3 regions of the Terrabacter carboxydivorans genome follow, and region 1 is predicted to be linked to each of the others. Evidence: riboswitches for the same ligand, from Rfam matches in the RefSeq annotation. Region 1 holds a riboswitch; each other region holds the start of a gene.
What was found. Region 1 has a riboswitch for S-adenosylmethionine ahead of ABD297_RS13795 (bifunctional o-acetylhomoserine/o-acetylserine sulfhydrylase). Riboswitches for the same ligand answer to the same signal wherever they lie in the genome.
Positions count from the first base shown of each region.

Region 2: linked by a shared signal. The riboswitch ahead of ABD297_RS05520 (aminotransferase class V-fold PLP-dependent enzyme) and the one ahead of ABD297_RS13795 (bifunctional o-acetylhomoserine/o-acetylserine sulfhydrylase) in region 1 are both predicted to bind S-adenosylmethionine.
Region 3: linked by a shared signal. The riboswitch ahead of metX (homoserine O-acetyltransferase MetX) and the one ahead of ABD297_RS13795 (bifunctional o-acetylhomoserine/o-acetylserine sulfhydrylase) in region 1 are both predicted to bind S-adenosylmethionine.

Region 1 covers NZ_BAAARE010000011.1:159,082-169,253, forward strand. The annotation lists gene ABD297_RS13785 (glycosyltransferase family 2 protein) at 1-467, opposite strand, end outside; gene ABD297_RS13790 (acyl-CoA dehydrogenase family protein) at 621-1,784, opposite strand; SAM riboswitch class IV at 1,960-2,079, shown strand; gene ABD297_RS13795 (bifunctional o-acetylhomoserine/o-acetylserine sulfhydrylase) at 2,168-3,484, shown strand; gene ABD297_RS13800 (LD-carboxypeptidase) at 3,537-4,589, shown strand; gene recQ (DNA helicase RecQ) at 4,625-6,565, shown strand; gene ABD297_RS13810 (Na+/H+ antiporter) at 6,584-8,470, opposite strand; gene ABD297_RS13815 (DegT/DnrJ/EryC1/StrS family aminotransferase) at 8,536-9,732, opposite strand; gene ABD297_RS13820 (GDP-mannose 4,6-dehydratase) at 9,792-10,172, opposite strand, start outside.
Region 2 covers NZ_BAAARE010000004.1:68,759-78,930, reverse strand. The annotation lists gene ABD297_RS05550 (hypothetical protein) at 1-616, opposite strand, end outside; gene ABD297_RS05545 (thymidylate synthase) at 817-1,632, shown strand; gene ABD297_RS05540 (dihydrofolate reductase) at 1,661-2,140, shown strand; gene dapA (4-hydroxy-tetrahydrodipicolinate synthase) at 2,380-3,264, shown strand; gene ABD297_RS05530 (ribonuclease J) at 3,330-5,015, shown strand; gene ABD297_RS05525 (endonuclease/exonuclease/phosphatase family protein) at 5,101-6,141, shown strand; gene ABD297_RS05520 (aminotransferase class V-fold PLP-dependent enzyme) at 6,184-7,629, opposite strand; SAM riboswitch class IV at 7,666-7,791, opposite strand; gene ABD297_RS05515 (MFS transporter) at 7,923-9,335, opposite strand; gene ABD297_RS05510 (FtsK/SpoIIIE family DNA translocase) at 9,469-10,172, shown strand, end outside.
Region 3 covers NZ_BAAARE010000006.1:155,650-165,821, reverse strand. The annotation lists gene ABD297_RS08335 (RNA polymerase sigma factor) at 1-889, opposite strand, end outside; gene ABD297_RS08330 (universal stress protein) at 1,208-1,606, opposite strand; gene metX (homoserine O-acetyltransferase MetX) at 1,796-3,106, opposite strand; SAM riboswitch class IV at 3,122-3,236, opposite strand; gene ABD297_RS08320 (DUF4192 domain-containing protein) at 3,431-4,861, opposite strand; gene ABD297_RS08315 (YkvA family protein) at 4,995-5,684, opposite strand; gene ABD297_RS08310 (EcsC family protein) at 5,793-6,539, opposite strand; gene ABD297_RS08305 (MalY/PatB family protein) at 6,730-7,896, shown strand; gene ABD297_RS08300 (DNA polymerase) at 7,889-9,640, shown strand; gene ABD297_RS08295 (PAC2 family protein) at 10,052-10,172, opposite strand, start outside.

The sequences.
Region 1 (10,172 bases):
AAGACCCCGAGGTACACGGTGTCGGCGGGACCCGGCTCGCCACCGGTGTGGAAGCGTGCGCCACCCACGCCGAGGGGTGAGGTCATCGCCACGGCCACGGCCCGCTCGGTGTCCGTCACGCCCCGCGCGAGCATGACTCCACCGACGTTGGCCGCGCCGGTCTCCTCGAGGACGCCCACGGCGTGCTCGATGTAGCCGTCGCTGAGGAAGCCGTGGCCGTCGACACGCACGATGATGTCGTGCGCCGCCGCGGCGACGGCGAGGTTGAGCGCCTCGGGGGTGCGACCGGACGGGTTCTCGACGACGGTGATCCGCGGGTCGCGGTCGGCCAGGCGCCGGGCGACCCCGAGGGTGTCGTCGTGCCCGGGGCCGACGGCCAGCACGATCTGGATCTCACCGGGGTAGCGCTGGGCGACGACGGCGCCGACCGCCTCCTCCAGGTGCCGCTCCTCGTTGAGCAGCGGCATGATGACGCTGACCGGAGGTGTTGGGTGCACGCGCAGGCGTCCTTCTCGTCGGGGTGGGGAGACTGGGGCGGGCGTCGCGGTCCGCTCCGGGCCGCAACACGGCTGGAACAGACTACTGCCCCTCGGAACCGCCTCCCGACAGCCCGGCGGCCGTCAGCGCAGCAGCTGCCGCGCCATGACGAGGCGCTGGACCTGGTTGGTGCCCTCGTAGATCTGGGTGATCTTGGCGTCGCGCATCATCCGCTCGAGCGGGAAGTCGCTCGTGTAGCCGGCACCGCCGAGGAGCTGCACGGCGTCGGTCGTGACCTTCATCGCGACGTCCGAGGCGTAGCACTTGGCGGCCGCACCGAAGAAGGTGAGGTCCTTGTCGCCGCGCTCGGACTTGGCAGCCGCGACGTAGACCATCTGGCGCGCGGCCTCGAGCTCCATCGCCATGTCGGCGAGCATGAACTGGATGCCTTGGAAGTCGGCGATGCGCTTGCCGAACTGCTTGCGCTCCTTGATGTAGGCGAGCGACTGGTCGAGCGCGCCCTGCGCGATCCCGACGGCCTGGGCGCCGATGGTGACGCGCGTGTGGTCGAGCGTGCGCAGCGCGATCTTCAGGCCGTCGCCGACCTGGCCGACGACGCGGTCGGCGGGGAGGCGGACGTTGTCGAAGTGCAGCTCACGCGTCGGGCTGCCCTTGATGCCGAGCTTGCGCTCCTTCTCACCGAAGGTGAAGCCCTCGTCGGACTTCTCGACGACGAAGGCCGTGACGTTGCCGCCGCGCGGTCCGTCGGGGTCGGTGACGGCGAGCACGGTGTAGTACTCCGAGACGCCGGCGTTGGTGATCCACGACTTCTGGCCGGAGAGCACCCAGCCGTCGCCGTCCTGGCGGGCGCGGCACCGCATCGACGCGGTGTCGGAGCCCGCCTCGCGCTCGGACAGGCCGTAGGAGAAGGTCGTCTCGCCCTTCGCGAGCGGCGGCAGGTAGCGGGCCTTGACCTCGTCGCTGCCGTCGAGGATCACCGGCAGCGAGCCCAGCTTGTTGACGGCCGGGATGAGCGAGGCGGACGCGTCGACGCGGGCCACCTCCTCGATGACGATGCACGTCGCGAGGGCGTCGGCTCCCACGCCGTCGTACTCCTCCGGCACGTGGGGCGCGAAGAAGTCGGAGGCGACGAGCGCGTCGTGGGCCTCCTGCGGGTAGCGGGCCTCGGCGTCGACGGCCGCGGCGAAGGGGGCGATCTTGTCCTCCGCGACTGCGCGGACGGCCTCCCTCAGGGCCTCGTGGTCCTCGCTGGTCCGGAACAGGTCGAAGTCGGCATTCGTGCTCACGGCGCGATCCTACTCACGAGTTCGGATTAGTAGGACGTCCTAGTGATCGACGCCACGACGAGCACGTCCACGCCCCCGCCATACCGCTCGCCGCGGCCTGTCGAGTGAGACGTGGCGTCCACGATGAGGACAGCCGCTCCCGGAGGACGGACACGCATACGTACACTCCCCGGTAGGTCATGAGCGCCAGCGACAAGCCCCGGCTCGCTGGCCGGCAACCCTCCAACCGCGGTGGGGTGCCCCGGGTGAAGACCTGGCCCGTCGACGCCACCAGGCGCTCGGGCAAGCGCGGAGAGACTCTCTCCCGCACCGACCCGTCGGTGCACCAGGTCCGCCACCGGACGGACCCCCGGTCATCGACACGACCCAGGAAGAGCAGACCGATGACCGAGCCCAGCTGGTCCTTCGAGACCAAGCAGATCCACGCCGGACAGAGCGCCGACGGCACCACCGGAGCACGCGCGCTGCCGATCTACCAGACGACGAGCTACGTCTTCGACAACACCGACCATGCCGCAAACCTGTTCGGGCTCAAGGAGTTCGGCAACATCTACACGCGGATCATGAACCCGACGACCGACGTCGTCGAGCAGCGCATCGCCGCGCTCGAGGGTGGCGTCGGCGCGCTCCTCGTCGCCTCGGGCCAGTCGGCGACGACCCTCGCGCTGCTCAACATCGCCGAGGCCGGCGACCACATCGTCGCGTCCCCGAGCCTCTACGGCGGCACCGTCAACCTGCTGAAGTTCACCTTCCCCAAGCTCGGCATCGAGGTGAGCTTCGTCGAGGACCCGACCTCGGTCGAGTCCTGGCGCGCGGCGGTCCGGCCGAACACCAAGGCCTTCTTCGGCGAGACCATCGCCAACCCCAAGGCGGAGGTCCTCGACATCGAGGCGGTCGCCGCGCTCGCGCACGAGCACGGGGTGCCGCTCGTCGTCGACAACACCATCGCCACGCCCTACGTCATCCGTCCCATCGAGTGGGGCGCCGACGTCGTCGTGCACTCGGCGACGAAGTACCTCGGCGGCCACGGCACGTCGATCGCCGGCGTCATCGTCGACGCGGGGCGCTTCGACTACGCCGCCGACCCGGAGAAGTTCCCCAACTACAACACGCCCGAGGAGAGCTACCACGGCCTCGTCTTCGCGCGTGACCTCGGCGTCGGCAGCCCCCTCGGGGCCAACCTGGCCTACATCCTCAAGGCGCGCGTGCAGCTGCTGCGCGACCTGGGCCCGTCGGCCTCGCCGTTCAACGCCTTCCTCATCGCGCAGGGACTCGAGACGCTGTCGCTGCGCATCGAGCGCCACCTCGACAACGCCGCCAGGGTCGCCGCGTTCCTCTCGGACCATGCGCAGGTCGAGCGGGTCGTCTGGGCCTCCCTGCCCGAGAGCCCGTCGCACGCGCTCGCCCAGAAGTACGCCCCCCGGGGCGCCGGCGCGGTGCTGTCCTTCGAGATCGCCGGCGGGCTCGAGGCGGGCAAGAAGTTCGTCGAGGCCCTGACGCTGCACAGCCACGTCGCCAACATCGGCGACGTACGCTCGCTCGTCATCCACCCTGCCTCGACGACGCACTCGCAGGGACCCGAGGAGGACCGCGTCGCGGCCGGGGTGACGCCCGGTCTCGTGCGCCTCTCGGTCGGCATCGAGCACATCGACGACATCCTCGCCGACCTCGAGCAGGGGTTCACCGCAGCCAAGGGGTGAGCCGGGCGCCGTCGGCGAAACCCGGATGAGACGGATCGGCATGGCTGGCACCATGACAGCCATGCCGATCCGCTACCCCGCCCCTCTCCGCCCCGGTGACCGGATCGGCGTGACCTCGCCGAGCTCCGGTGTGGGCGACGCCCTCTGGGGGCGGTTCACGTATGCCGTGTCGTGCCTGCGCGACCGCGGCTTCGAGGTCGTCGTGGGCGAGCTCAACCACGCGCCCTCCCACGTCAGCGGGCCGCGTGAGGCGCGGGCGGAGGAGCTGATGGGGATGCTGCTCGACCCGACGGTCCGGGCCGTCGTGCCGCCCTGGGGTGGCGAGACCGGCATCGACCTGCTCGACCTGCTCGACCTCGACGCCGTCGCAGCGTCCGAGCCCACGTGGTGCGTCGGCTTCTCGGACACCTCGACCTGGCTGACGCCGCTCACCCTGAGCACCGGCATCGCGACGATCCACGGGCAGAACCTCATGGACACCCCGTACGCCGTGCCCGACGGCATCCTCCACTGGGTCGACGTGGCCTCGACCCCGGCGGGTGGCGAGCTGGCGCAACACTCCCCCGGCCGCTTCCGCTCGGGCGGGTGGGACGACTACGCCGCCGACCCGACGGTCTCGCGGATGACCCTCGACGGTCGCGGCACGTGGACCCGCATCGACCCGGGCCAGGAGGGTGAGCCGGTGACGCTGACCGGGCGCGTCGTCGGGGGCTGCGTCGAGACGGTCGGGCTCCTCGCCGGCGGGCGCTTCGGTGACACGAACGCCTTTGCGGCACAGCATGCCCCGGAGGGCCTCGTCATCGTGCTCGACGTCTGCGAGTGGGCGTCGTACGACATCTGCCGCACGCTGCACGCGATGCGCCTGCACGGCTTCTTCGACGCGGCTACGGGCGTGCTCGTCTCCCGGACTGCCGCGCCGGGGCGCGACGGGTTCACGCAGCACGACGCGGTGCGCGACGCGCTCGGGATGCTCGGCGTGCCGATCCTCGCGGACGTCGAGTGCGGGCACGTCGCGCCCTACCTGGCGCTCGTGCAGGGCGCGTCGACGACCGTCGTGCACGACCCGGAAGCCGGCACGCACACGGTCACGCAGCGTCTGGCCTGAGGCGGGTCGGCGGCGACGGGTACGCTCGCCGGGTCATGGAGAAGCAGCTGGTCGGGTCCGAGCACGAGGTCGTCGATGCCGGGGTGACGGGCGAGGCACCCGCCCCGACGGACGGGCCGCCGCACGACGACGGGGCCGCCCGCCGCGTGCTGCACGACGTCTTCGGTTTCAGCTCGTTCCGCGGCTCGCAGCAGGCCATCGTCGACCGCGTCGTGGCGGGTCACGACACCGTCGTCCTCATGCCGACCGGTGGCGGCAAGTCGCTCTGCTACCAGCTGCCCGCACTCGTGCGGCCCGGCGTCGGCGTCGTCGTCTCGCCGCTCATCGCCCTGATGCACGACCAGGTCGAGGCGCTGCGGCTCCTCGGCGCGCGGGCGGCCTTCTGGAACTCCACCTCGTCAGCCGAGGAGTCAGAAGCCGTTCGTCGCGACGTGCGGCACGGCCGACTCGACCTGCTCTACGTCGCTCCCGAGCGCCTGCTCATGCCGTCGTTCCAGAGCCTGCTCGACGACGCGGCCGCGGGCGCCGGCCTCGCGCTCTTCGCCATCGACGAGGCGCACTGCGTGTCGCAGTGGGGACACGACTTCCGGCCGGAGTACCTCCGCATCGCCGAGGTCACCGCCCGGTTCCCCCACGTGCCTCGCATCGCACTGACCGCCACCGCCGACGCGTTGACCCGTCGCGAGATCCACCAGCGGCTGCGCCTCGACGGCGCCGCCGAGTTCGTCTCCAGCTTCGACCGCCCCAACATCCGCTACGTCGTCGAGGAGAAGACCGACGCCCGCGCCCAGCTGCTGCGCTTCCTCGAGCAGGGCAACGACGGCGCCGGCTTCCGCGGGTCCGCCGGCATCGTCTACTGCGTGTCGCGCAAGCGCACCGACGAGATCTCGACCTTCCTGCGGCAAAAGGGCTACGACGCGATCGCCTACCACGCCGGGCTGCCCAGCGAGGTGAGGGCCGCCGCGCAGCAACGGTTCCGACGCGACGAGGGCGTGATCGTCGTGGCGACCATCGCCTTCGGCATGGGCATCGACAAGCCCGACGTGCGCTTCGTCGCGCACGTCGACCTCCCGAAGAGCCTCGAGGGCTACTACCAGGAGACCGGGCGGGCCGGCCGCGACGGCGAGCCCGCGGTGGCGTGGATGGCCAACGGCCTGGCCGATGCGGTGCAGCAGCGCTCGTTCATCATGAGGTCCGACGGCAGCCCCGAGCACCGTCGCGTCGACTCGGCGAAGCTCGACGCGATGCTCGGCTACGCCGAGGCCTCCTCGTGCCGCCGGCGTCTGCTCCTGGCCTACTTCGACGAGGAGTCCGGCGACTGCGGCAACTGCGACACCTGTCTCGAGCCGCCCGAGCTGTGGGACGCCACCGTGCCCGCCCAGAAGGTGCTCTCGGCCGTGGTCCGCACGGGTCAGCGCTTCGGCTCGGGGCACGTCGTCGACGTCCTGCTCGGCAAGCGCACCGACAAGATCGTCAGCTGGGAGCACGACAGGCTGCCGACCTTCGGGGTGGGCAGCGACCTCGCCGAACCCGAGTGGCGCTCGGTCATCCGACAGCTCGTCGCCCGCTCGGTGCTCTCACCCGACCCGGACCGGATGGGCGCCCTCACGATCACGGAGGCGGCCCGACCGATCCTCGACGGCGTGGAGACCGTGGAGCTGCGGCGACTCTCGACAGCCCCGGCACGCAGCCGCTCGCGGTCGGGCTCGCGCTCGGCCTCCACCGCAAAGGCCGGCGGCGGGGCCAGCCCTGCCGACCGCGCGCTCTTCGAGCTGCTGCGCAGCGAGCGGCGCTCGATCGCCGACGCCGAAGGCGTCCCGGCCTACGTCGTGCTGCCCGACCGCACGCTCTGGGAGCTGGTGAAGGCCAAACCGGGCAGCACGGACGACCTACTCATGGTCAACGGCATCGGGCCGGTCAAGGCAGAGAAGTACGGCGCTGCGTTCCTGGGTCTGCTGGCCGAGCACGCGGGCTGATGGCCGGGGGCGTCGCCCTCAGCCGACGACCTCGTCGACGAAGCACCAGCGCCACGCCTCGCCCGGCTCGATCGAGCGCATGACGGGGTGCTGCGTCTCGTGGAAGTGAGCGGTGGCGTGCTTCATCTCCGAGGAGTCGCAGCAGCCCACGTGCCCACACTCGAGGCACAGGCGCAGGTGCACCCAGCTCGTGCCGTCGCGCAGGCACTCCTCGCACCCGTCGGGGGTCCGGGGGGCGGCGCACGAGTCGGCGCTCTTGAGGTGCTCGCACGGAGCTTCGATGGTGTCCACGGGCAACATCTCACTTTCTGCCAGACGGCTCTCCTGGTCGTCGAGACGATCGAGCATCGTCTCCTCGAGGTCGAGGCTGCTCAGCACGACGCGGAGCACGACGTGGTCGGCGCGGCCCTCGTCACGCAGCCGCAGCACCTCGTCGCGCTCGGCCTGGAGCATCTGCATGCGGGCTCGGCGGTAGCGGGCGCTCGGCGTCTCGTCGGCGTCGCCGCTCTGAGGTCCGAGGCGCTCCCACATCTGGTTGAGCCGGTCCTCCGACCGGGACCGCAGGATGTCCCTGGTCGCCTCGTCGAGGTCCTCCATGCGGTCGAGGACGTCGAGCCCCGAACGGGTCGCGGCCTGCAGGACCGTCGCGGCCTGGAGCGCGTCCTCGCGTGGGTCGGGGCCGCGCACGTCGAGCCGCCGGGCGAGCGCGGGCAGGGTGGTGCCCTGGATGAGCAGCGTCCCGATGGTGACGACGACCGCGATGAGCACGAGCACGTCGCGGTGCGGGGTGTTCTGGGGCAGCAGGAGGGCTGCGGCCAGCGTCACCACGCCGCGCATGCCGGCCCACGAGAGCACGACCGTGTGGGTCCACGGCGCCTGCGCCTCGTTGCGGAGCAGACGGGTGCTGACGAACCGGAACGGCACGACCCAGAGCGGGCGCAGGAGCAGCACGGCGACGAGGGTCCCGACGGCAGCGAGGGTGATCTGCCCGGTGGACAGGCTCGACCGCCGGACGTCGGCCACGACGTAGAAGACCTGGAGGCCGATGAGCAGGAAGACGGCGTTCTCGAGGAGGAACTGCACCGACCCCCAGTTGATCCGCTCGCTGAGCCGCGACGCGCCGGACTGGGTGCGCGGCGACTTGTGGCCGAGGACGAGGCCGGCCGTCACGACCGCGATGACACCGGAGGCGTGCAGCTCCTCGGCCGGGACGTAGGCGGCGAAGGGCACCATGAACGACAGCACCGTGTCGAAGGCCGGCTCGGTGGAGAAGTGCCGGCGCAGCACCGACACGACCAGCGCCACGACGAAACCGATGACGGCGCCGCCGACCGAGGCCCAGGCGAAGTCGAGCACGACGCCGTCGAAGCTGACGCCGCCGGAGGACACCCCCGCGGCGAGCCCGGCAGCCGCCAGCGCGGTGCGCAGCGAGACCAGGGCCGTCGCGTCGTTGACGAGGGACTCGCCCTCGAGGATCGTCACGAGGCGCCGAGGCAGGCCGATGCGACGACCGACCGCCGTGGCGGCCACGGCGTCAGGGGGCGCGACCACGGCGCCGATCGCGAAGGCCACCCCGAAGTCGAGGTCCAGCGCCCAGCGGAGGAAGACCGCGACGCCGAGGGCCGTGAAGAGCACGAGTCCCACGGACAGGCTGAGGATGACACCCCGGTTGTTGCGGAAGTCGACGAGCGAGGTCTGGATGGCCGCCGCATACAGCAGCGGCGGGAGGATCCCGAGCAGCACGACGTCCGGGCTCAGGGCCACCTCGGGCACGAACGGCAGGTACGACCCGAGGATGCCCACGACGATGAGCACGAGCGGGGCCGGCAGGTCGAAACGGTCGGCGAGCCACGACCCGCCGAGGACGGTGGCCGCGATCGCGAGCAGCCCGATGGCGATCTCCACGTCGACATCCTGCCCCATCCGGGCCCGCGGCCCGTCGGCCGTCCGCCGACGGGCCGGTCAGCAGGTCAGGCGGCGCCGAAGAAGGAGCGGACGGCGGTGATGACGCGGTCCTGGTCGGTGTCGGTGAGCTCGGTCGCGCACGGCAGCGACAGGCCGCGGGCGAAGAGGCCGTCGCCGACGGCGCCGCCGAGGACGGGGGCGGTCAGGAACGGGGGCTGGGCGTGCAGCGGACGCCAGAGCGCCCGGGCTCCGACGCCGGCCGCGTGCAGGTGGGCCAGGAAGTCGTCGCGGCCGCGGCCGTCGGACTCGGGCACGAGGACGGAGTAGAGCCAGTCCGTCGCGTCGAGGCCCTCGACGCGGGGCGGGAGCACGAGCGGCAGGTCGGCGAACGCCTCGTCGTAGCGGGCCGCGATGCGGTGCTTGGCGGCGACGAACTCGTCGAGCCGTTCGAGCTGGGCCAGCCCGAGGCCGGCGGCGAGGTTGGTCAGGCGGTAGTTGTAGCCGACCTCGTCGTGGAGGTAGCCGACGTCGGGCACCTTGGCCTGCGTCGTGAGGTGCCGGGCTCGGGCGGCGAGGTCGTCGTCGTCGGTGACGAGCATGCCGCCGCCGCCCGTCGTGGCGATCTTGTTGCCGTTGAAGGAGAAGCAGCCGACCCGGCCGACGGTGCCGGTGTGCCGTCCGGCGTAGCGTCCGGCCGTCCAGGAGGCGCCGAGGGACTCCGCCGCGTCCTCCAGCACGGGTATGCCGTGCCGGTCGCAGGCGTCCATCAGCGGTTCCATGTCGGCGGGCTGCCCGAGCACGTGGACGACCTCGACGACCTTGGGCTGGACCTCGCCGGTGGCGGCGCGACGGTCGAGCTCGGCCGCGAGCAGGGCCGGGTCGAGGTTCCACGTCGTGGTCTCGGCGTCGACCAGGACCGGCCGGGCGCCGCAGTAGGCGATCGGGTTGACGGAGCCGACGAAGGTGAAGTCCGAGCAGACGACGTCGTCGTCGCGGCCCACCCCGAGCAGCAGCAGGCCGATGTGGATGGCGGCGGTGCCGGTCGCGCACGCGACCGCGTGCTTCGCGCCGACGCGCTCGGCGAAACGCTGCTCGAACTCGGTGACGAACGGCCCGACCGAGGAGACGAAGCCGGACTCGACCGCCTCGAGGACGTAGCGCCGCTCGAGCTCCCCGATGTTGGGCACCGCGAGCGGGATGGTGCCCTCCGGGCCACGAGCGCCCGGCGCGTGGGCCTCCCCCGCCGCGACACCTACCGGCACACCTGCCGGAGCCTCAGATGGCGAGTCTGCGGGGATGTCTGCGGGGACGCTGCCGGCGGTCACCGGTGGTACCGCCCGGCGGTCTCGGGGTCGACCCGGGGGCGCAGCCACTCGGCCGTCGCCGCGAGGCCGTCCTCGAGCGACACCGTCGGCGCCCAGCCGAGGACCTCGTTGGCGCGGGAGGGGTCCGACAGCAGGATCTGCACCTCCGAGCCCTCGGGGCGGATCCGGTCGCTCTCGGTGACGATCTGCGCGTCGCTGCCGGTGACCTTGCGGCACAGCTGCACGACGTCACCCACCGAAACGGTGCGCCCGGTGCCGAGCTGGATCGTCGCGCCCGGCTCGACGTCGGCCAGCGCGGCCCGCACGAACCCGTCCGCGGTGTCGGTGACGAAGGTGAAGTCCCGTTTGGGCGACAGGTCGCCCAGCCGCAGCTCGGA
Region 2 (10,172 bases), on a different contig from region 1:
CGGCGGCGCTCTCGGCGCCTTCACCGACGTCGGCCAGGCACTCCCGCAGCAAGGCCCGGTGCGTCTGGTCCGAGCGGCCGGCGAGCGCGCCGGCAAGCCGCGCCTCGTCCGTCAGGCGCTGCTGGCACGCCCGAGCCGCTACGGCCAGCACCCGGTCGAGCGGTGCTCGCATGCCCAGGTCGAGCACGGTGTGCTCCACCGTGGTGCGGTGCGGCCAAGCGAAGCCGTCGATCCGTTCGTCGAACCGCCTGGACCTCAGGACCACGATGCCGGGACGGATGCTCGCTCGACGCCCCGCCGGGACGATGACGTGAACCGCCCCCGGTTCGCGGCGGTCCAGCCCCCAGGCCAAGGCGGCGCTCGGTCCGCACAAGGCGACCGGCCCACCGACGAAGAGCAGGGCCGCGACGGCCCGGACCTCCCAGTCGTCGCGGCCGGGCGTGGTCAGGTAGACGCCGGGGTGGGCGGTCGTCCAGCGACCGGTGGCGAGAGCCCAACGGATCGCCTCGTCGCCGATGCCCGACGCGACGGCCTGTCCTCGGGTGTCGAGGCCGGCCTGGCCCTTGACCTGCGCCCGGAGCCGTGGCGTCTGCTCGAGGACCCGGTCTGCGCGCACCGTCCCATGGTGCGCAGTCCGGGACGTCACGATTCGCCGCCGTCCACAGGTGCGCGCCTGAGCGGTGATCCAGTGTGCAGGTTTCGGGACCCTGGCCCCGGTCGCTGCACACAGCGGGGGCGAGCGCGTCGGTCGGGGCCACGCGGCGTGGCGGGACGGCATACGGCGGCGGGTCGGCGGCCGGGGTTAGGCTGCGGACCGTGCGGCAGTACCTCGACCTCCTCGACCACGTCCTGACCCACGGTCAGGAGAAGTCCGACCGGACGGGCACCGGGACGCTCAGCGTCTTCGGCCACCAGATGCGCTTCGACCTCGCCGACGGCTTCCCGGCCATGACGACGAAGAAGCTGCACCTGCGCTCGATCATCGGCGAGCTGCTGTGGTTCCTGCGCGGCGACACGAACGTCCGCTGGCTCCAGGAACGCGGCATCTCCATCTGGGACGAGTGGGCCGACCCCGTCACGGGTGACCTCGGCCCCATCTACGGCTACCAGTGGCGGTCCTGGCCGACCCCCGACGGGCGTCACCTCGACCAGATCGCCAGGGTCATCGAGCAGATCCGGACCAACCCCGACAGTCGTCGCCTCATCGTCTCGGCCTGGAACGTCGCCGACGTCGACGACATGGCGCTGCCGCCGTGCCACACGATGTTCCAGTTCTACGTCTCCCCGCCCGGACCCGACGGCCGGCGCCGCCTGTCGTGCCAGCTCTACCAGCGCAGCGCCGACATCTTCCTCGGCGTCCCGTTCAACATCGCCAGCTATGCGCTGCTGACCCAGATGGTCGCCCAGCTGACCGACCTCGAGCCGGGGGAGTTCGTGCACACCCTGGGCGACGCCCACCTCTACCTCAACCACCTCGACCAGGCCCGGCTGCAGCTGACCCGGACGCCGCACGCGCTGCCGACGATGCGGATCACCCCCGGCAAGACGGACATCGACGCCTTCGACCTCGACGACTTCGAGCTCGTGGACTACGTCGCCGACCCGGGCATCAAGGCCCCCATCGCGGTCTGACTCCCTGCGGTCTGGGAGCCTTGGCGCCATGACGACTGCCTGGCCGAACGTGACGATGATCGCCGCCGTCGGGCGCAACGGCGTCATCGGCGACGGCCTGACGATGCCTTGGCACATCTCCGAGGACCTCAAGTACTTCAAGCGCACGACGATGGGCCACCCGATGGTCATGGGCCGGCGCACGTTCGACTCGATGGGCGCCCTCCCGGGCCGCCGCAGCGTCGTCGTGACCCGGCAGCCCGACTGGAGCGCGCCTGGCGTCGAGGTCGCGCACTCGCTGGACGAGGCACTCGCGCTCGTCGCGGACGCCGAGCAGGTCTTCGTCGTCGGCGGGGGAGAGATCTACCGCCAGGCGATGGCGTATGCCGCCCGCCTCCTCGTCACCGAGGTCGACCAGTCCCCGGACGGCTCGGTCACCTTCCCCCCGATCGACCCCCTGGAGTGGGCCGAGACGGCGCGAGAGGCGCGCCCCGGCTTCGCCTGGGTCACCTACGAGCGGCGCGGCTGACCCGGCATACGCCGTCGTCGGGAAGACCGTCGGGAAGATCGGCGGCCGAAAGGCTGTAACGGCGGCAGAGCGGCGGCGATGTAGGGGGTGGCGAGGCACTACTCGGACCCCCGAGCGAGTAGTGCCTCGCCTCTTTCGTGCCCGCTGCCGGCCACCGGGGAGACGGCCGGAGAGACGCCTCGAGAGCACGGCGTGGGCGTGGCGTCGTGCGTGCAGTCGCGGGCGCTAACCTTGGCCCCATGGCTGACGCACCCGCCCTCGGACGTGTTCTCTCGGCGATGGTCACGCCCATGAGGCCCGACGGCTCCATCGACCTCGACGCCGCGCAACGCGTCGCGACCCACCTCGTCGACGCCGGGCACGACGGCCTCGTCGTCTCGGGCACGACCGGCGAGTCGCCGACGACCTCCGCCGAGGAGAAGGACGAGCTGCTCCGCGCCGTCGTCGACGCGGTCGGCGACCGGTGCGTCGTCATCGCGGGTGCCGGCAGCAACGACACCGCCAAGAGCGTCGAGTCGGTGCGCCACGCCCAGAAGGCCGGCGCCCACGCGGTCCTGGCCGTGACGCCGTACTACAACAAGCCGCCGCAGGCGGGGCTCGTCGCGCATTTCCGCGCCCTCGCGGACGCCAGCGACCTGCCCGTCATGGTCTACGACATCCCCGGCCGCTCGGGGATCGCCATCGCGCGCGAGACCTACCTGCGCATCGCCGAGCACGAGCGCATCACGGCCGTCAAGGACGCCCGCGGCGACCTCTGGTTCGCCGGCGAGATGATGCAGGAGACCGGCCTGGACTGGTACTCCGGCGACGACGCGATGAACCTCGGGCACTTCGTCTACGGCGCCGTCGGCTTCGTCGGCGTGACCTCGCAGGTGGCCCCGGTCGCCTACCGCGAGATGGCCGATGCCGTCGTCGACAGCCGCTGGGACGACGCCCGTGCCGTGCACCGCCGGCTCGTCCCGCTCGTCAACGCCGTCATGAACGTCACGCAGGGCGCGATCATGGCCAAGGCCGGCCTCGCCCTCCAGGGCGTCATTGAATCACCGAGCGTGCGCCTGCCGCTCGTCGAGGCCGACGACGTCCAGACGGCCCTGCTGCGCGATGCCCTCTCGGCGGTCGGATGACCGCCCCATGACCCGTGACCGGCGCCCATGACGGCCCGGCGGCACCACCGAATGACAGGACACCTGTGAGCCACCCCCACCCCGAGCTGACCACGCCTCCCGCCCTCCCCGACAACGGCCTGCGGGTCGTCGCGCTCGGTGGGCTCGGCGAGGTCGGACGCAACATGGCCGTCCTCGAGACGAAGGGCAAGCTGCTCGTCATCGACTGCGGCGTGCTCTTCCCCGAGGACCACCACCCCGGAGTCGACCTCATCCTCCCGGACTTCTCCTACATCGCCGACCGGCTCGACGACATCGTGGCGATCGTCCTCACGCACGGCCACGAGGACCACATCGGCGCGGTGCCCTACCTGCTGAAGCTCAAGGGCGACATCCCCATCATCGGCTCGACGCTGACCCTGGCCCTCGTCGAGGCCAAGCTCAAGGAGCACCGCATCCGGCCGTACTCCATGGCGGTCAAGGAGGGCCAGCGCGAGAAGCTCGGCGTCTTCGACCTCGAGTTCGTGGCGGTCAACCACTCGATCCCCGACGCGCTCGCCGTCTTCGTGCGCACCGAGGCCGGCACTCTGCTGCACACCGGCGACTTCAAGATGGACCAGCTCCCGCTCGACGGGCGCCTGACCGACCTGCGCGCGTTCGCACGGCTCGGCGAGGAGGGGGTCGACCTCTTCCTCACCGACTCGACCAACGCCGACGTCCCGGGCTTCACCACGCCCGAGCTGGAGATCGCGCCGGCCATCGACAAGGTGTTCCGCCACGCCGAGCGCCGGATCATCGTGGCCTGCTTCAGCAGCCACGTGCACCGCGTCCAGCAGGTGCTCGACGCAGCCGAGAAGGCCGGCCGCAAGGTGGCCATGGTGGGCCGCTCCATGGTGCGCAACATGGGCATCGCCGCCGAGCTGGGCTACCTCAGGGTGCCCGACGGCATCCTCGTCGACATCAAGAAGATCGACAGCCTGCGCGACGACGAGCTCGTCCTCATCTGCACCGGCTCCCAGGGCGAGCCGATGGCGGCCCTGTCGCGCATGGCCAACCGGGAGCACCGGATCGACGTCGGTCCCGGCGACACCGTCCTGCTCGCGAGCAGCCTCATCCCCGGCAACGAGAACGCCGTCTACCGCATCATCAACGGCCTCATGCGGCTCGGCGCCAACGTCGTGCACAAGGGCAACGCCAAGGTGCACGTCTCCGGCCACGCCAGCGCGGGCGAGCTGCTCTACTGCTACAACATCGTGCGTCCCGGCAACGTCCTCCCGGTCCACGGCGAGTGGCGCCACATGTACGCCAACGCCCAGCTCGCGATGCAGTCCGGCGTGCCGGAGGAGAACGTCGTGCTGGCCGAGGACGGCGTCGTCGTCGACCTCGTCGACGGGGTGGCCCGGGTGACGGGTGTCGTCGACTGTGGCTACGTCTACGTCGACGGCAGCAGCGTGGGTGGGGCCGACGAGGCGCTGCTCAAGGACCGGCGCATCCTGCGCGACGAGGGCTTCATCACCTGTGTCGTCGTGCTCGACGCCGCCACCGGCAAGATCGCGAGCGGCCCGGAGATCACGGCCCGCGGCTTCGTCGAGGACGCCGAGATCTTCCAGCAGGTCATCCCCAAGGTCGAGCGGGCCATCGAGGAGGCCGTCGCCAAGGGCGTGCGCGACGACCAGCAGCTCCAGCAGGTCATCCGGCGCGCGGTCGGCTCGTGGGTCGGTGGCAAGATCCGCCGCCGCCCGATGATCATCCCGGTCGTGCTGCAGGCCTGAGGTGACGGTGCACGAGGTCGACGGGGGGACCGGCCGGGTCGGGGACGACAGCCCCTCGACCGACCATCCGGGGGACGGGCACGCCGTGCCGGCACCTGCGTCGCCGCCTCGGTCCACACCTCCGTCGGCACCACCGGCACCCCCGTCGGCGCGGCGCCGCCCGCCGGCCCGGCGGTGGGTCGACGTCGTCGTCGGCGTCGTCCTCGTCGGGCTCGGCGCGGTCGGTGCGCTCCGCTGGTACGACTCCACGGCATACCCCGTCGTCGTGCTCCAGACGGCAGGTCCCTTCGTCGTCGTCGGCCTCGGGCTGCTCGCCGTGGCGACCCTGCTGCTGCGGCGCTGGTGGATGCTGCTCCCGGTCGTCGCCGTGCTGGTGGCTGCGGCGACGGTCGCCGCACCGTCCTTCGAGGCGACGTCCTCGCCCAAGGCCGACCGCGACCTGACGGTCATGTCGGCCAACACGTGGATCGGCTCGGCCAACGCCGAGCAGCTGATGGATGCCGTGCGCTACCACTCGGTCGACGTGCTGGTGCTCACCGAGGCGACGCCCGCGATGATGCGCCGCCTGGACGCCGAGGGAGCCGCCGACTACTTCAACCAGCGCCAGGGCGTCGCGCGTGCCGACACCTACACCGGCACGATGGTGCTGTCGCGCTACCCGCTGTCGGTCCGCAGCCTCGGCACGGACCCGGCGGTCGAGGGCACCCGGAGCGTCCAGCCGGAGGTCGACGTCACGGCGCCCAACGGCACAATCCGCCTCAAGGTCGCCCACCCCACCGCGCCGCTCCCGGGCGACACCGCCGAGTGGCGCGCGGGCCTGCGGGACCTCCAGTCGTGGAAGGAGCGGCTCGACGGCGACGAGCTGCTCGTCATGGCGGGCGACTTCAACGCCGGCTTCGGCCATCCGGGCTTCCGCGACCTCGCCGACGGCCTCGACGACGCCCAGCGCACCGACGGTCAGGGGTGGGTGCGCACGTGGCCGTTCGCCGGCCACCGGCTGCCAGCATTCGCGGCGCTGGACCACCTGCTGAGCCGGGGCCTGACGGTCGTCGAGGCCGGACAGGTGGCGTTCAACCGGGCCGACCACGCAGCCGTGTGGGCGAGCTACCACCTGCCGCCGCGCTGAGCCTGAGCCTGAGCCCCGCCCGAGGCCGGCCCGGGGGAAGGGTCACCAGGGCCGGTCGACCTCGACGTCGCGGGGGTCGGTGCCCTCGACCGCCCAGCCGCTGCCGGTGAGCGTCCACGTCGCCGTCGTGCCCTCCTCGACGAGCGAGGCGACCGCGGCCACGAGGCGCTCGACGCCCTCGCGGGTGCTCCCGAGACCGATGCTCGCGCGGACCGCGGTCGCCGAGCGCTCGCCCCACGGGTCGTCGAGCAGCTCGTCGACGAGCAGGTGGGCGCAGAACCTGCCGTCGCGGACGCCGATGCCGTGCTCGACCGACAGGACCTGCGAGACGAGCGAGGAGTCCCAGCCCTCGATGGTGAAGGCGACGACGCCGACGCGGTCGCTGTCGTCGCCGAAGATCGAGAGGACCTCGACGCCGGGCACCTCGTCGAGCCCCGCGCGCAGCCGCTCGAGGAGGCGGCTCTCGTGCTCCTCGATGGAGTCGCGGTGCCTCGAGATCGTGGCGCACGCCGCAGCGAGGGCGATGGCGCCGATGACGTTGGGGCTGCCGCCCTCGTGACGGGCGGGCCCGGTGGCCCACGTCGTGCCGTCCTCGGTCACCGCCCGGGTGGCCCCGCCACCGAGCAGGTACGGCGTGCCGGCGTCGAGCCAGTCGGAGCGCCCGGCCAGGACACCGGCGCCGTAGGGCGCATACGTCTTGTGCCCCGAGAACGCGACGTAGTCGGCGTCCCAGCCGGCGAGGTCGATGGTGCGGTGGGCCGAGAGCTGGGCGGCGTCGACGGCGATCCGGGCGCCGTGCTCGTGCGCGAGGGCGGCGAAGCGCTCGACGGGCCACACCTCACCGGTGACGTTGGAGGCGGCAGCGATGACGACGAGGCGGTGGCGCGACGGGTGGTCGGCCAGCGCCTCCTCGAGCAGGGCGTGGGCGTCCTCGACCGTCTGCGGCACCGGGAGGCGCACCGTGCGGAAACGGCCCCATGGGAGCAGCGTCGAGTGGTGCTCGATGTCGAAGACGAAGACCGTCGTGCGGCTCGGCAGGGCCTTGCTCAGCAGCGACCACGAGTCGGTGGTCGTCCGGGTGAAGACGACCGTGTCGTCCCGTCGCGCGCCGACGAAGGCCGCGACCTCCTCGCGGGCCTGCTCGTACCAGGCGCTCGTCAGGCGCGAGGCGTAGCCGGCGCCGCGGTGCACGGAGGAGTAGGTCTCGAGGGCCCGGTCGACCGCTGCCTTGACCGTCTCGAGCGCCGGCGTCGACGCCGCGTGGTCGAGGTTGGCGTATGCCGTGTCGCCGTGGAGCGTCGGCACGCGCAGTTGCGCGCCGACGACGGTGGGCAGCGTGCGCGCCTCGGGCACGGCGTGCAGGGCGCGGGTGCGCACGGCGGGGGCGGACGAGCCGCCACAGGGCGTGGTGGCCGTCTGGGAGGCGGGGCGCGTCGAGAGGTGCGCCGAGGGACGGGTCGAAGGGTGCGTCGAAGGAAGGGCCGACATGCCAGTGCTCCTGGGTCAAGGGACCCACCCGGTGCGGGTCCGCGCTTGCCGACCTCGATCGCGCGAGCGGATCGAGGGTGGCCTGGTCGTCACCCGGAGCACCCCACCGCGGAGGAGGGTTGCTGGCCAGCGAGCCGGGGCTTGTCACTGGCACTCATGACCTGCGAAGGACCATAGGGGAGCCGGCTCGGGCGTGTCCAGACGCCAAGACCGCAGTGTCGTCATCTGAGACGAGGCGACGTCGCGGTGCGCGGGGAGCGCGCAGGTGCAGAGCGCGCCAGGGCCGCCCCTCCTCACCCGCCGCGGCGGCTGCGCCGGAGCTGGCGCACCTCCGCAAAGACGGACAGCCCCGGCTTGTCGTTCATCGTGCGCCACGCGGCGAGCCCGGCGGCGCCCATCCCGAGCCCTGCGATCAGGTAGGCGGCCGTCGCTCCGGTGTAGGTGAGCTCGAACGGGCCGACGTGCAGCGTGCGGGGGAGGGAGAGCGCCGCCTCGAACCCCGCCGCCAGCAGGGGCGCGACCGCGAGGACGAGCACGAGCACGACGCCGTCGAGCGACTGCACGAGGGCGAAGGTGCGGCCCCTGACCTCGTCCTCGACGGTGAGGCCGAGCAGGGTGTAGCCGATGACCCAGGCCACGCCGATGACCGCGCCGAGCAGTGTCGCGAGTGGGAGCGCGACGACGAGCGCGGGCACCGCCGCGAGGACGAGCAGCAGCGCTCCGGCGCTGCCGAGGGCCGCGCCGAAGATGCGCGGCCGGGAGAGTCCTGCCAGAGCCCGGGGGCCGCCGACGATGCCGATCGCCATCCCGGTGAAGACCGCGACGAAGAGCATCCCGTAGCCGGGTGCCCCTGCCCCCATGTCCGCGACGAACCGCGTGGCGAGCCCGATGACGAGCCCACCGGCGGCGAAGGCACCGAGCATGCCGGCGATGAGCCCCCGCACGAACGGCCGGTCCCGGACGACGCGCAGGCCGTCGGTCACGGTCCTCAGCACGGACTGTCCCGCGAGGGCCTCGCGCGCCGGCCGTGGTGGGAAGCGCAGCCGCCAGACGATCCACGCACTGACGAGGAACGTCGCGCCGTTGACGTACATCGCCAGGTAGATCCCCTCCGGGTCGAGCCCGGGGAGCACCGACCGCAACGGGTCGCCGACGAGCGACAGCCCCGAGAAGGCCAGGGCCGCGACGGGGGCCGTCCCGTAGCTGCCCACGAGCCCGAGCTGGTTGGCCAGCTCGAGCCGGTCCGGCGGGACGAGGTTGGGCAGGGTGGCGTCCTTGGCCGGGTTCCAGAAGAGGGACGTGCACTCGATGAGCACGATGGCGACGTACATCCACCAGAGCGTCCCCACGACGGGGATGGACACGAAGAGCGCGAAGCGCAGCAGGTCCCCGACGATCATCGTGCGGCGCCGGTCCAGCCGGTCGGCGACGACCCCGGCGAGGGGTCCGAGGAGCACGGCCGGCGCGATGCGGAGGATGAAGACGCCCGAGACGGCGAGGTACCGGCCCACCCCGCCGGCGGCCAGCTCGGCGGCCAGGGCGGTCGTCGCGAGCAGGGCGAGCCAGTCGCCGAAGCTGGAGACGGCGCCGGCGGCGAAGAGGTGGCGGAAGGGCCGGATCCGGAGCAGCTGCCGCAGTGCGGGGGCACCGGGTGTCAGGCCCGCTCCCGCGTCGGGTCCCTCGGTCGGGGATGGCCCCGTGCTCACCTCTCCAGACTAGGCCGGGCGGCATTGCGGCCGAGGTGGGTTCACCGGACCGCGGCCCGCGGCCGGCCATTCTCTGCCCCGTGGTGCGCGTGTGACGCGTGAGTTCACCGGTGCGTTGACGTACGGTGCGAGCATGGCGTCACGTCCGTCCAGCACCCAGCGCACGAGCACCTCTGCGGCGACCCGCGCCAAGGGGTCCTCGACGAGCGCCACGTCGCGCCCTCCGGCAGCCCGGTCCACCCGGCCGGCGCAGCGCAAGCCCGCCACCCGCAAGCCGGCGGCCAAGGGCGGGTCACGGACGCCGTCCAGGGCTCGCGGCGGGGGGCTGCCCTTCCCGCTGGGTGCCGTGCGCAACACGTGGATGGGTGTCTCGCACATGGCCGGGGGAGCGGTGCGCCGCGTCGGCCACAGCGCCGCCGACCTCGAGCCCGAGCACAAGCGCGACGGCATCGGCTTCTCCCTCCTCGCGCTCGCGGTCGTCGTCGCCGCCCGCGAGTGGTGGGGGGTCTCGGGCACCTTCGGCCAGGTCGTGCACGCGGTCTTCGCCGGCACCTTCGGTCGCGTCGCGTATGCCGTCCCGCTCGTCCTGCTCGCCCTCGGCCTGCGCATGCTCCGCGCGCCCCAGGACGACGCCGCCACCAACCGCATCGTCGTCGGCACCATCGCGCTCACCTTCGCCGCGTGCGGCCTGTCGCACCTCGCCGACGGCATCCCCAACCCACCCGACGGCGCCGACGGCATGCGTGCCGCCGGCGGCATCCTCGGCTTCCTCGCCTCGAGCCCGCTCGCCGCTGCGGTCTCGACCTACGGCGCGCTCGTGATCCTCATCCTGCTCGG
Region 3 (10,172 bases), on a different contig from region 1:
CGCGCTTGAGCTTCATGTCGATCTTGTCGCCGGAGTTGAGCTTCTCCTCGGCGAACAGGCCGGCCTCGATGCGCTTGGCGAGCTCGACCTCCTGCTCGGCGTTCAGGAGGGCGACCTTGCCGATCTGCTTGAGGTAGTCCTTGACGGGGTCGGCGGTGGCGCCGGCGGTCACGACCTGCTGAGCCGGGGCGTCGTCCTCGTCGTCGTCGCGGATGACGAAGCCGGACTCCTCGGTCTCCTCCGTCTTGGCGGCGGCAGCCGGGGTCGCGCCGTCCTCGGCGTCCTCGTCGCTGTCGTCGCCGGCCTCGACCGGCTCGACGACGACGTCCTCGAGCTCGCCCACCGGGGCGTCGTCGGGACCCTCGTCATCGGCCTCGTCGCCGGCGACGTCGACGCCGTCCGCGGAGGTGGCCTTCTTGGCCGCGGTCTTCTTCACCGCCGCCTTCTTCGCGGCGACCGGCTTGGCAGCAGCCTTGGCAACCCCGGCGTTGGTGGCGGCCTTCCTGGCCGTTCCCGTCGCGGTCGTGGCAGCCTCGTCGGCGGCCGGAGCCGCCGCGCGGGCGGCCATCTTGGTCGTCGTCTTCTTGGCGGCGGTCTTGGTGGTCGCGGTCGTCGTCCGCGTCGCGGACTTCGTCGCCGCGGCAGTGCTGGTGCGTGCGGTGGCCACAGTGCCTCCCTTGGTCCCTGTTCGGGTCTTCTTCGTCGTGGTGACGTGCGGCGCGTCGACAACGATCTCGATGTCGTGGGCCTCGAGGGTCGTGAGGACCGGCTTCATCTGCTTCAGGTCGAGACCGGCGTCGACCTGAGCACGCGCGATCTCAGTTCCCGTGATGGTGCCGTTGGTGCTGCCCTTGACCAGGAGCTGCATGATCGCCTCGTGCTGGAACACCTTCGGCAGGGTCTTCGGAGCTCCAGCGGTTGTTGCCTTGGGCACGGATGCAGTCGCCTTTCGTCGCAGGTCTCGTTGTGTCGACCCGATTCCGGGCATGCATCATCACAACGAACGAGAATGGGGGTTGGTGCCGGGAAGGCTTGGCCGGTTGGAGTCGGTCCCTGTTTCGATCTCTCGGTGCGCCTTGTGCGATCCCGTACTACGACATTATAAAACGGCGGATGCCATCTGGGCGAACGCGCGTCGAACCCGCGCACGGCGCGCTCGTCCTGACGAGGGCCGGAAGACCCCGTCCCACCCCCGCGAGAGGGACTTTCAGTCGCCCTTGACCGCCAGCACCGGGCAGCTCGCGTCGAGCAGGATGCGCTGGGCGTTGGAGCCGAGGATCAGCTTGCCGACCGGGCTGCGCCGGCGCAGGCCGATGACGATGAAGTCGGCCTTCTCCTCCTCGGCGACGGAGATGAGGTCCTCGGCGGGGTCGTTGCCCCGGACGAGCTGGCGCACCTCGTGCTCGAGCCCCTTCTCCTCGAGAACGGCCTGCACGCGGGCGAGCTCGGTCTCGAACTGTCTGGCCTCGTCCGCGTCAAAGTCCTTGCCCCCTCGGTGGGAGCTGATGACGACGAGCTTCGCACCACGCAGGACGCACTCCTCGGCGGCTCGCTTGAGCGCCGCGCGACCTTCCTTGGTGGCGACATAACCAACGACGATGGCCACTTTCCCGGACCTCCTTGGGACGGAAACAACCAGTGCTCGCACCGTACCCGATATCGAGGCGCCCGGCGCGTCCCGCGCCGGGAGTGCCGAACGTGCTTCGTCACACCCCCGGACGGTCCTGCCGGCCGGCCCGCGAAGGGCTCGGTCGCAGCATCCGGGTCGACGAACCGCCCCGCCCCGCAGCAGGGCTCAGCCGCGGCCACGCTCCAGGGCGTCGCGGATGATCCGACCCACCTGGTCCTCCTCGATGAGGAACCCGTCGTGGCCGAAGTCGGACACGATGTGGGCGCGGCGCGACACCGGGAGCGCGGCGTGCAGGTCGTCCGACAGACGCGGCGGGTAGAGCCGGTCGGTGTCGACGGAGACGACGGTGCAGTCGGCACGGACCCGGCTGAGCGCCTGCTGCACCCCGCCGCGGTCGCGACCGACGTCGTGGGAGTTCATCGCCTCGGTCAGCACGACGTAGGAGTTCGCGTCGAAGCGGCGGGCCAGCTTGCCTGCGTGGTGGTCGAGGTAGGACTCGACGGCGAAGCGCCCCCGGTCCCCCGCTCGGAGCGGGTCCTCGCCCAGCTGCGCAGCGCGACCGAAGCGCTCGTCGAGCTCGCTCTCGGTCCGGTAGGTGATGTGGGCGATGCGGCGCGCGAGGCCGAGGCCGGCGTCCGGACGGCGGTCACCGGCGTAGTAGTCGCCGCCGGCGAAGTCGGGGTCCTGCCGGATGGCGAGCAGCTGCGGCTGGCACCAGGCGATCTGGTCTGCCGTGGCGCTCGGCGTCGAGGCGAGCACGATGCAGCGGTCGACGTCGTCAGGATGGGTGACCGCCCACTCGATGGCACGCATGCCGCCCATGGACCCGCCGACCACGGCGGCCACTCTGGCGATCCCCAGCCGGTCGAGCAGCAGACGCTCGGCCGCTACCTGGTCGCGGACGGTGACGTAGGGAAAGCGGCTCCCCCACGGCTGGCCGTCGGGGGCCGGGCTCGACGGGCCGGTGCTCCCCTGGCAGCCGCCGAGGACGTTGGAGGCGATGACGAACCACTCGTCGGGGTCGACCGGACCGCCGGACGCCACGAGGGAGTTCCACCACCCCGGCGACGCGTGGCCGGGGCCGGCCTCGCCCACGACGTGGCTGTCACCGGTCAGGGCGTGCTCGACGAGGACGACGTTGTCGCCGGCCTCGTTGAGCCGGCCCCACGTCTCGTAGGCGATCCGGACGTCGGGCAGCACGCCGCCCCGCTCGAGCTCGACGTCACCGATGTGGACGAACTGGCGTCCGCCCACCGGGTCGCCCTCACGCCAGGCGCCGTCCGACACCCGTCGCGGCGGGTCGGCCGGACCGTCGACGTGGGCCTCTGCGCCGGCCCGTCCGGACGGTGCACCTGACGGGTCGACGCCGGACGGCGTCCGGGTGGCCGGGCCGAACCCGTCGCGGGCTGGTGAGCCATCGGCCGCGTGGCGCGCGGGCGACACACGCGTGCTCTGCTTCCGGTGGGTGACGGTCATCGGGGTACTCCTCGGTCCTCGCGCTTGCACGCACCCGGGACGGGTGTGGCCTGGTCCTCACCCGGGGCACCCCACCGCGAAGGAGGGTTGCCGACCAGCGAGCCGGGGCTTGTCGCTGGTACTCGTGACCTGCCACAACCATACGCGAGGAGCCGACCGGAGGAGATCGACCGGTCCACGACATGGACGCCCGAGGTTGCTCGTCGGGGCTCTCGACTCCTCCCACCTGGCGGACACGTGGGTCGACCCGCCCGCTCCGTACGGCGTCCGTGATGGCCCGGGTTCCAAACAGCCTCCGACGGCCTCCGGTGGCCCTGTCGGCGCTCAGGCGCAGCGCGACGGTCGGACACCGTGGTCGAGGGACCGGCGCACGAGGCGGCTCAGCCGGTGCTCCGGCTCGAGCTCGAGCGCCTGGTCGACGGCGACTCCGGCGCGGGCCCCGTCCCCGCACCACCACGCGACCGACGCCACGACGGAGAGCACCGGCGCCGCGTGGGCCGCCGGCGTGAGCCGGCAGACCTGCTCCAGACGCCCGAGCACCACGCGCGGGACCGCTGCCGCCTCCCAGTCGTCCCAGCCCTCGCCCGTCTCCTGTTCGTGCCCGTCGTCGATGCCCTCCCAGTCGTCGGGAGCGATGCCCGACCCGGCGAGCCGCGCGAGCTCGCTGAGTTCGGCGGTGTCGCGCGGGTCGTCGCCGTCGAGCGCCTCCAGCGCGTCCGGGCCGAGGTCGAGCAGGGCGTGCAGAGCCCGCAGCGCCTCGCGGTCCGACGCCGACAGGCGGGAGGCGATGTCGTCCCCGACCTCCGTGTCCCTGCCCGATCCGTCGGCACCCGGACGTCCGGCGCCGTCGGACCCGGAGGCGAGCCGCAGGTGGGGACCGAGGAGCACGTCGAGCATGACGACGAGCTCCTCGGGGAACGTGTCGAGCGGCACCGTGCCCGGGCACAACCAGCCGATGAGGGCGTCGCGGAACTCGACGTCGCGCAGGGGGCCGACGAGCGAGGGCAGCCAGTGCTCCATGCCGTAGCCCTCGACGTCACCACCCAGCACGCCGCCCCAGGCGACGAGCGCATCGTTGACGAGGAACTGGCGCGGGCTCGGATCCCCGCCGTCGAGCAGGCCGAGCTCCGACCCGGCCACCTTCGACCGGCGAGAGCCTCGTCGACGTCCGGACGAGGCAGGCTCGTCGCAGATGGCCCCTCCCGCCGCCCGGTAGCGGCGCTGCCAGTCCTCGATGGCGGTCACGGCCAGGTCGTGACGCGGCTCCGTCGGCTCCAGTGGCTCGACGAGACGGGCGAGCTCGTCGCGGTCCGGGAGCACCGCGTGGCCGAGAGCCACGTAGCTTGCGACCGCAGGGACCTCGGCCTGCTCCGGGAGCAGCCAGCCCTCGTCGGGGCAGCAGTCGCAGCCGACGGACCGCCAACGCCCGCCGCGCAGGACGAGACGCTCCCTGACGACGACCCGCTCTGCCTCGACGCCGTCGGCGAGGGCCTCGAGCAGGGGCAGGGACTCGTCGGGGATGTCCTCGAACCCGACGATGGCCACGGACGAGGGCGAGCCCTGCAGCAGGGTCGGCAGGGTCTGTGCGGCTGCCTCGAAGGCGAGTGACGGGTCGATGACGTCGAGGCGGGCCACGAGACCGAGCCGTTTGCCGTGGAAGCAGACCACGACGACACTGCGCTCGGGCTGGAAGCCCAGGTGGAAGGGGATGATGGTCAGCAGCTCGGCCGGCCCGGACAGTGAGATCTTCGGCATGTGCCGAGCCTCGCCGCCCGCGCCGGTTCTCGGTCGGCCCATCGATCCGCCTGTGGACGAAGGCCGTTCGCCGCAGAGAGGTGTGGACCGACGCCGTCGCCGTGCGGGTCGAGCCGTCGTCGCGCGACCGGGCTCAGCGCTCCAGGCGCTTGCGCACCGACTCGAGCACGTAGTCCGTGGCGGCCTGCCTGGCGCCCTCGGGCAACCTGCTGCGCTCCCCCGTTCCGGGCCCCGCAGACTTCCTCGCAGCCGGGTCGGGGCTGGTGCGACCGCCCGTGGCCCCTGCGGTCGGGCGCGGCCGCGAACCGCCTGAGCTCACGCGCGCGACGCCACCGAGGAGGCGTCGCGGTGCCGCAGCACCGGTCTCGTCGCGGTCGCGGCGCAGCCCGTCGGCGCCGGCCGGATCCGCGCCGCCCCGGCCTTGCGCAGCCCCTCCCGGCGCTGCCGGCGCGGTCCCGGGTGACGGCTGGAACGCCCCCGACCGGCGCAGGCCCTGGCCTGCCTCCCACGCGAGGAACCGGTCGGTCTCCTCGAAGAACGCCGTGACCGCCCACGAGATGACGACCGCGTCGTCGGCGGCCCCCACGACGGGGAGGAACGCCTCCGGCACGAGGTCGACCGGGGAGGCGACGTAGGCCACCGCCCCCGCGACGAGCCCGAGCCGCTTGAGCGACGTCCCGGCATACGTCCGTTCGAGGGTGCAGCGAACGAGGCGCGGCACCGCCTGCACCCGTTCGGGCAGACTGGGCGCCCCGGGCCGCGTGGAGGCTCGCACGACCGAGGCGACCGTGGCGGCCAGCTTGATGCGGGATGCGGTCTTCATGCCCGGCCCAACGAGCAGGAGGGCGAGGCGATTCCCCGTTGCCGGCAGCGATACGGGACGGTGACCTGATGGTTGCTCATCGCGCAGGCCAAGACAGCAGCGCCGACCTCAGCGGCCGAACGTCTCGACGGGCGGGAACTCCTTGGCGGCCTGCTTGCCGATGCGGTTCAGCATGTAGACGTCGACCCCTGCACCGATGAGGCCACCGACGAGGGGCACGGCCCGCCCGAGCCGGGCGAACGTGCCCTGACCGATGCGGCCGAGCAGCCGGAAGCCGACGGCCTTGTTGAGGACCATCAGCGCCGGAGCGGGCAGCCGGTCGAAGGCGACCGACGACAGCTTGCCGCCGGCGGCCTGCAGCCCGGCCTTCTTGAGCAGGTCGTCGCTGTCCGCGCCGGCGAGCGTCAGCAGTACCGCGGAGCGGATCTCGGGCTGGTCGATGTCGTAGCCGCGCACCTTGGCGGTGGCAGCCGTCATGCGCGTGGCGAGGAGGTAGAACTCGAGCACGTTGGCGGGCAGCGACACCGGCATCGTGAAGAAGCCGCCCAGACCCGTGGCGAAGCCGCCGACGGCACCGAGCTGACGGTGGTCGCGCACGATGACGCGCAGGGCCTGGTCGGCGTCGCCGCGCGCGTGCTTGAGGGCGTTGGCGGCGACCTCGTGGGCGGAGTCGAAGGGGCCCTTGCCGTCGATGCCGACGTCGAGGAGGCGCTCGACGAGCCGCGTCGCGGCTCCGGAGAGCCCTCCCTCTGCGGGCAGCGCCGCGCGCTCGAGCGCCCCGGCGTCCTTCGATCGCCGCAGCTTCGCGGCGGTCGCGTTGGATGCCTCGACCGTCTCGTTCCTGCCCCAGCCCATGATGCCCACCAGTTGCCACCCTCTTAGTCCGACGTCTTCATCTGCGGTCCCGCCGCCGACGACACCGTATGCCGCGGCAATCGGCCGTGGCACGTTCGTACCCAGTCGACCGCAGGGCGGCACGGCGACGCCGCGCAGCAGGACCGGGACCGCGCGGGACGACGTCGGTCGCCTCTCGTAGGGTCGCCCCATGGGCAAGACGACGAGCGGGCAGCCACCGATCCTCGGCGTGCCGCTGGAGGACCTGCGACGCGACCGCACGTCGGTGAAGTGGGGCGTGCACGGTCCGGACGTCATCCCGATGTGGATCGCCGAGATGGACTGCGCGCCGTGCCCGGCCGTCGTCGATGCCGTGAGCGCGGCCATGGTCCGGGGCGACACGGGCTACGCCCTGACCGAGGAGTATGCCGCCGAGCTCGCAGCCTTCGCCGAGGCCGAGTGGTCGTGGGACTTCGACCCTCGCACCACCACCCGGGTGGCCGACGTCCTGTCCGGGGTGACCCACCTGCTCGGCCTCTTCACCGAGGTGGGTGGCCCGGTGGTCGTCAGCCCGCCGGTCTACAACGCCTTCTACGAGGTCATCGAGGCCTGCGGTCGCCGGGTCGTCGAGGCACCCCTCGGACCCGACCACCGCCTCGACGTCGACGGCCTCGCCGAGGTCTTCGCCCGCGAGACCGCGGGGGGCGCCCCGACGGCATACCTGCTGTCCAACCCGCACAACCCGACGGGCACGGTGCACACGCCCGCCGAGCTCGAGGCGCTCGCCCGCGTGGCCGACGCGCACGGGGTGCGTGTCCTGTCCGACGAGATCCACGGGCCGCTCGTGCTCCCGACGAGCACCTTCACGCCCTACCTGACGGTGCCCGGCACCGAGCGCGGCGTCACGGTGACCTCGGCCTCCAAGGCGTGGAACCTCGCCGGCCTCAAGGCCGCGGTCATCGTGCCGGGCGAGGACGCGGTGGACGACGTGCGCCGGCTCCACCCCTACGTCACGTTCGGTGCGAGCCACCTGGGCGTCATCGCCCAGACGGCGGCCTACCGCGACGGACGCGCGTGGCTCCGCCGACTCGTCGGCGAGCTGGACGCCAACCGGCGCCTGCTCGCCGACCTCGTCGCCGAGCAGCTGCCCGGGGCCCGTCTCGTCGTGCCCGAGGCGACCTACCTCGCGTGGCTCGACCTCAGCGGCCTGGGCCTCGGCGACGACCCAGCGGGCGAGGTGCTGCGCCGCGCCCGGGTGGCGCTCTCCCCCGGACCCATCTTCGGCTCGGGCGGTCACGGGCACGCGCGGGTCAACTACGCCACCTCACCGGAGATCCTCCGCGAGGCGGTCGACCGGATCGCGAGCATCGTTGACTGACAACAGTGCCGGGCCGCCGCTCGTCGCGCTCGTCGTCGGGCCGCAGGGGGCGTATGCCGTGGGGCCCGGCCTCGACGAACCGTGGCCACTCGACGACGTCGTACGACGCTTCACGTCGGCTACCGACCAGCTCGGCCCGCGATGGGTCGTGTGGTCGGCGGCATCGACGCTGCGCGGGGTCGTCGGCGCCGGGGTCGGCGTGTCGCGCACGTGGGATCTCGCGGAGGCGCACCGCATCGTCCACGGTGGTTGGTGGGCGACCCCCGGCCACATCGTCGCGGGGTGTCGCGGTCTCGACGAGGCGGCCGTCCCGGCTCCACGAGCGCCGCGCCTCAGCGGCTTCGACGGCGACCTCTTCGACGTCGCCGCCGGCGAGGACGTCGCGCTCCTCACCGCCGACGGGCACCTGCGCGCGGACGCGCTCGGCTGGGCGACGGACGACACCCGGCTGCGCGAGCTCGCGGTGCTGGCGCTCGACTGCCAGCAGGCGCAGCGCGAGGGGCTGGGCCGCATCGGCGGCTCCAACTTTCTGCGCCTCGAGCGGACCGTGTGGTCCGAGTCCGCGGCAGCGGTGCTCTGCCTCGAGCTGGAGCGTGACGGGCTGCCCGTGGACCGTGCAGCGGCCGAGGACCTCATCGCCGCCTCTGCCGGAGCCCGGCCACTCGACGACGCGGACGGCGCCCGCATCCGCTCCGAACGCGACGCCCTCGTCCTGCGACACGCTCCCGGCCGTGAGCGCACCGACCTGCGCAACCCCACGCAGGTGCGCGACCTGCTGCTCTCCGCCGGGGTCGACGTGCCCAACACCCGGGCTTGGGTGCTCGAGCCCTACCGGCACACCCACCCGCTCGTCGACGCGCTGCTGCGCTGGCGCAAGGACGAGCGCATCGCGACGACCTACGGCTACCGCTGGCTCGACGACCACGTCGGCGCCGACGACCGGCTCCGCGGCGGCTGGACGGCGTGCGACGGTGCCGCCGGGCGCATGACGGCCCAGAACGGCCTGCACAACCTGCCCGCCCCGCTCAGACCCGCGATCTGCGCGGCCCCGGCACACGTCTTCGTCCGTGCCGACCTCGGCCAGATCGAGCCCCGGGTGCTGGCCGTCGTCAGCGCCGACCGGGCCTTCGCCGAGGCGACCCGCGCCGACGACCTCTACGCACCTGTCGCGGCCAAGCTCGGCGCCGACCGGCCCAAGGCCAAGGTCGCGGTGCTCGCCGCGATGTACGGCCAGCGCTCCGGAGCGGCCGGCGAGGCCCTGAAGGACCTCGAGCGCGCCTACCCCGTGGCCATGGGGCTGCTCGACCGCGCCTACGCCGACGGGGTCGCGCGGCGCCCGGTCCGCACGTGGGGCGGCCGGCTCATCCGCTTCGGCGGAGTGCCCGTGCCGCCGCTCGAGCCAGGCGCGCCGGAACCGTCGGGCAGCGCCGAGTTCTCGGCCACCGGGGCCGACGGCGCCCGGGGCCGCTACGCGCGCAACGCGATCATCCAGGGGTCCGCCGCCGAGCTCTTCAAGGCCTGGGCGGCGACGGTGCGGCATGCGGTCCGCCCCCTCGGCGGGCAGATCGTGCTGTGCCTGCACGACGAGCTCCTCGTCCACGTGCCCGAGCAGCACGCCGCAGCCGCGGCGGCCGCCGTCGAGCACACCCTGACGAGCGCCGCCCGCACCTGGGCCGGCACCGACGAGGTCCGCTTCGTCGCCGACACCTCGGTCGTCCGCCGCTGGAGCGAAGCCAAACCCTGAACCCGCCGCTCAGCCGCGCCCGACCCGCGAACTCTGGCCTCTCGACCGCGCCGACCCACAAACTCTGACCTCTCGACGGTTCCAGACCCACGAACTTTGGCCTCTCGACGGTTGCGGACCCACGAACTTTGGCCTCTCGACGGTCGCGGACCCACGAACTTCGGCCTCTCGACGGTTGAGGCGAGCCGGGCGTCGGAGGCGGACGCCGCGCAAGGGAGCGGGGCGCGGCGGTGGGAGCGGCATCGGAGGCGGCCCACGGCATACAAGAGGCGAGACCGCGCTGGGAGCGGGCCGCCGACGCTCCACGCCGCGAGCGCCGTCGCGCCCCGGGAGCGCACCCACGCCGCGAGCGCCGGAGACGACGAAGCGGGCCCGACCGTGAGGTCGGACCCGCTCCGTGGACGTTCTGGTTCAGCTGTGGCTGTCGCCGGGCTCGTCGCCCGGTGTGTCGCCGTGCTCCTCGTCCTCGGTGACGTCCTTGAGGAAGGCCTCGAACTCGGCGCCGATCTCGTCGGCCGTGGGCAGGTCGGAC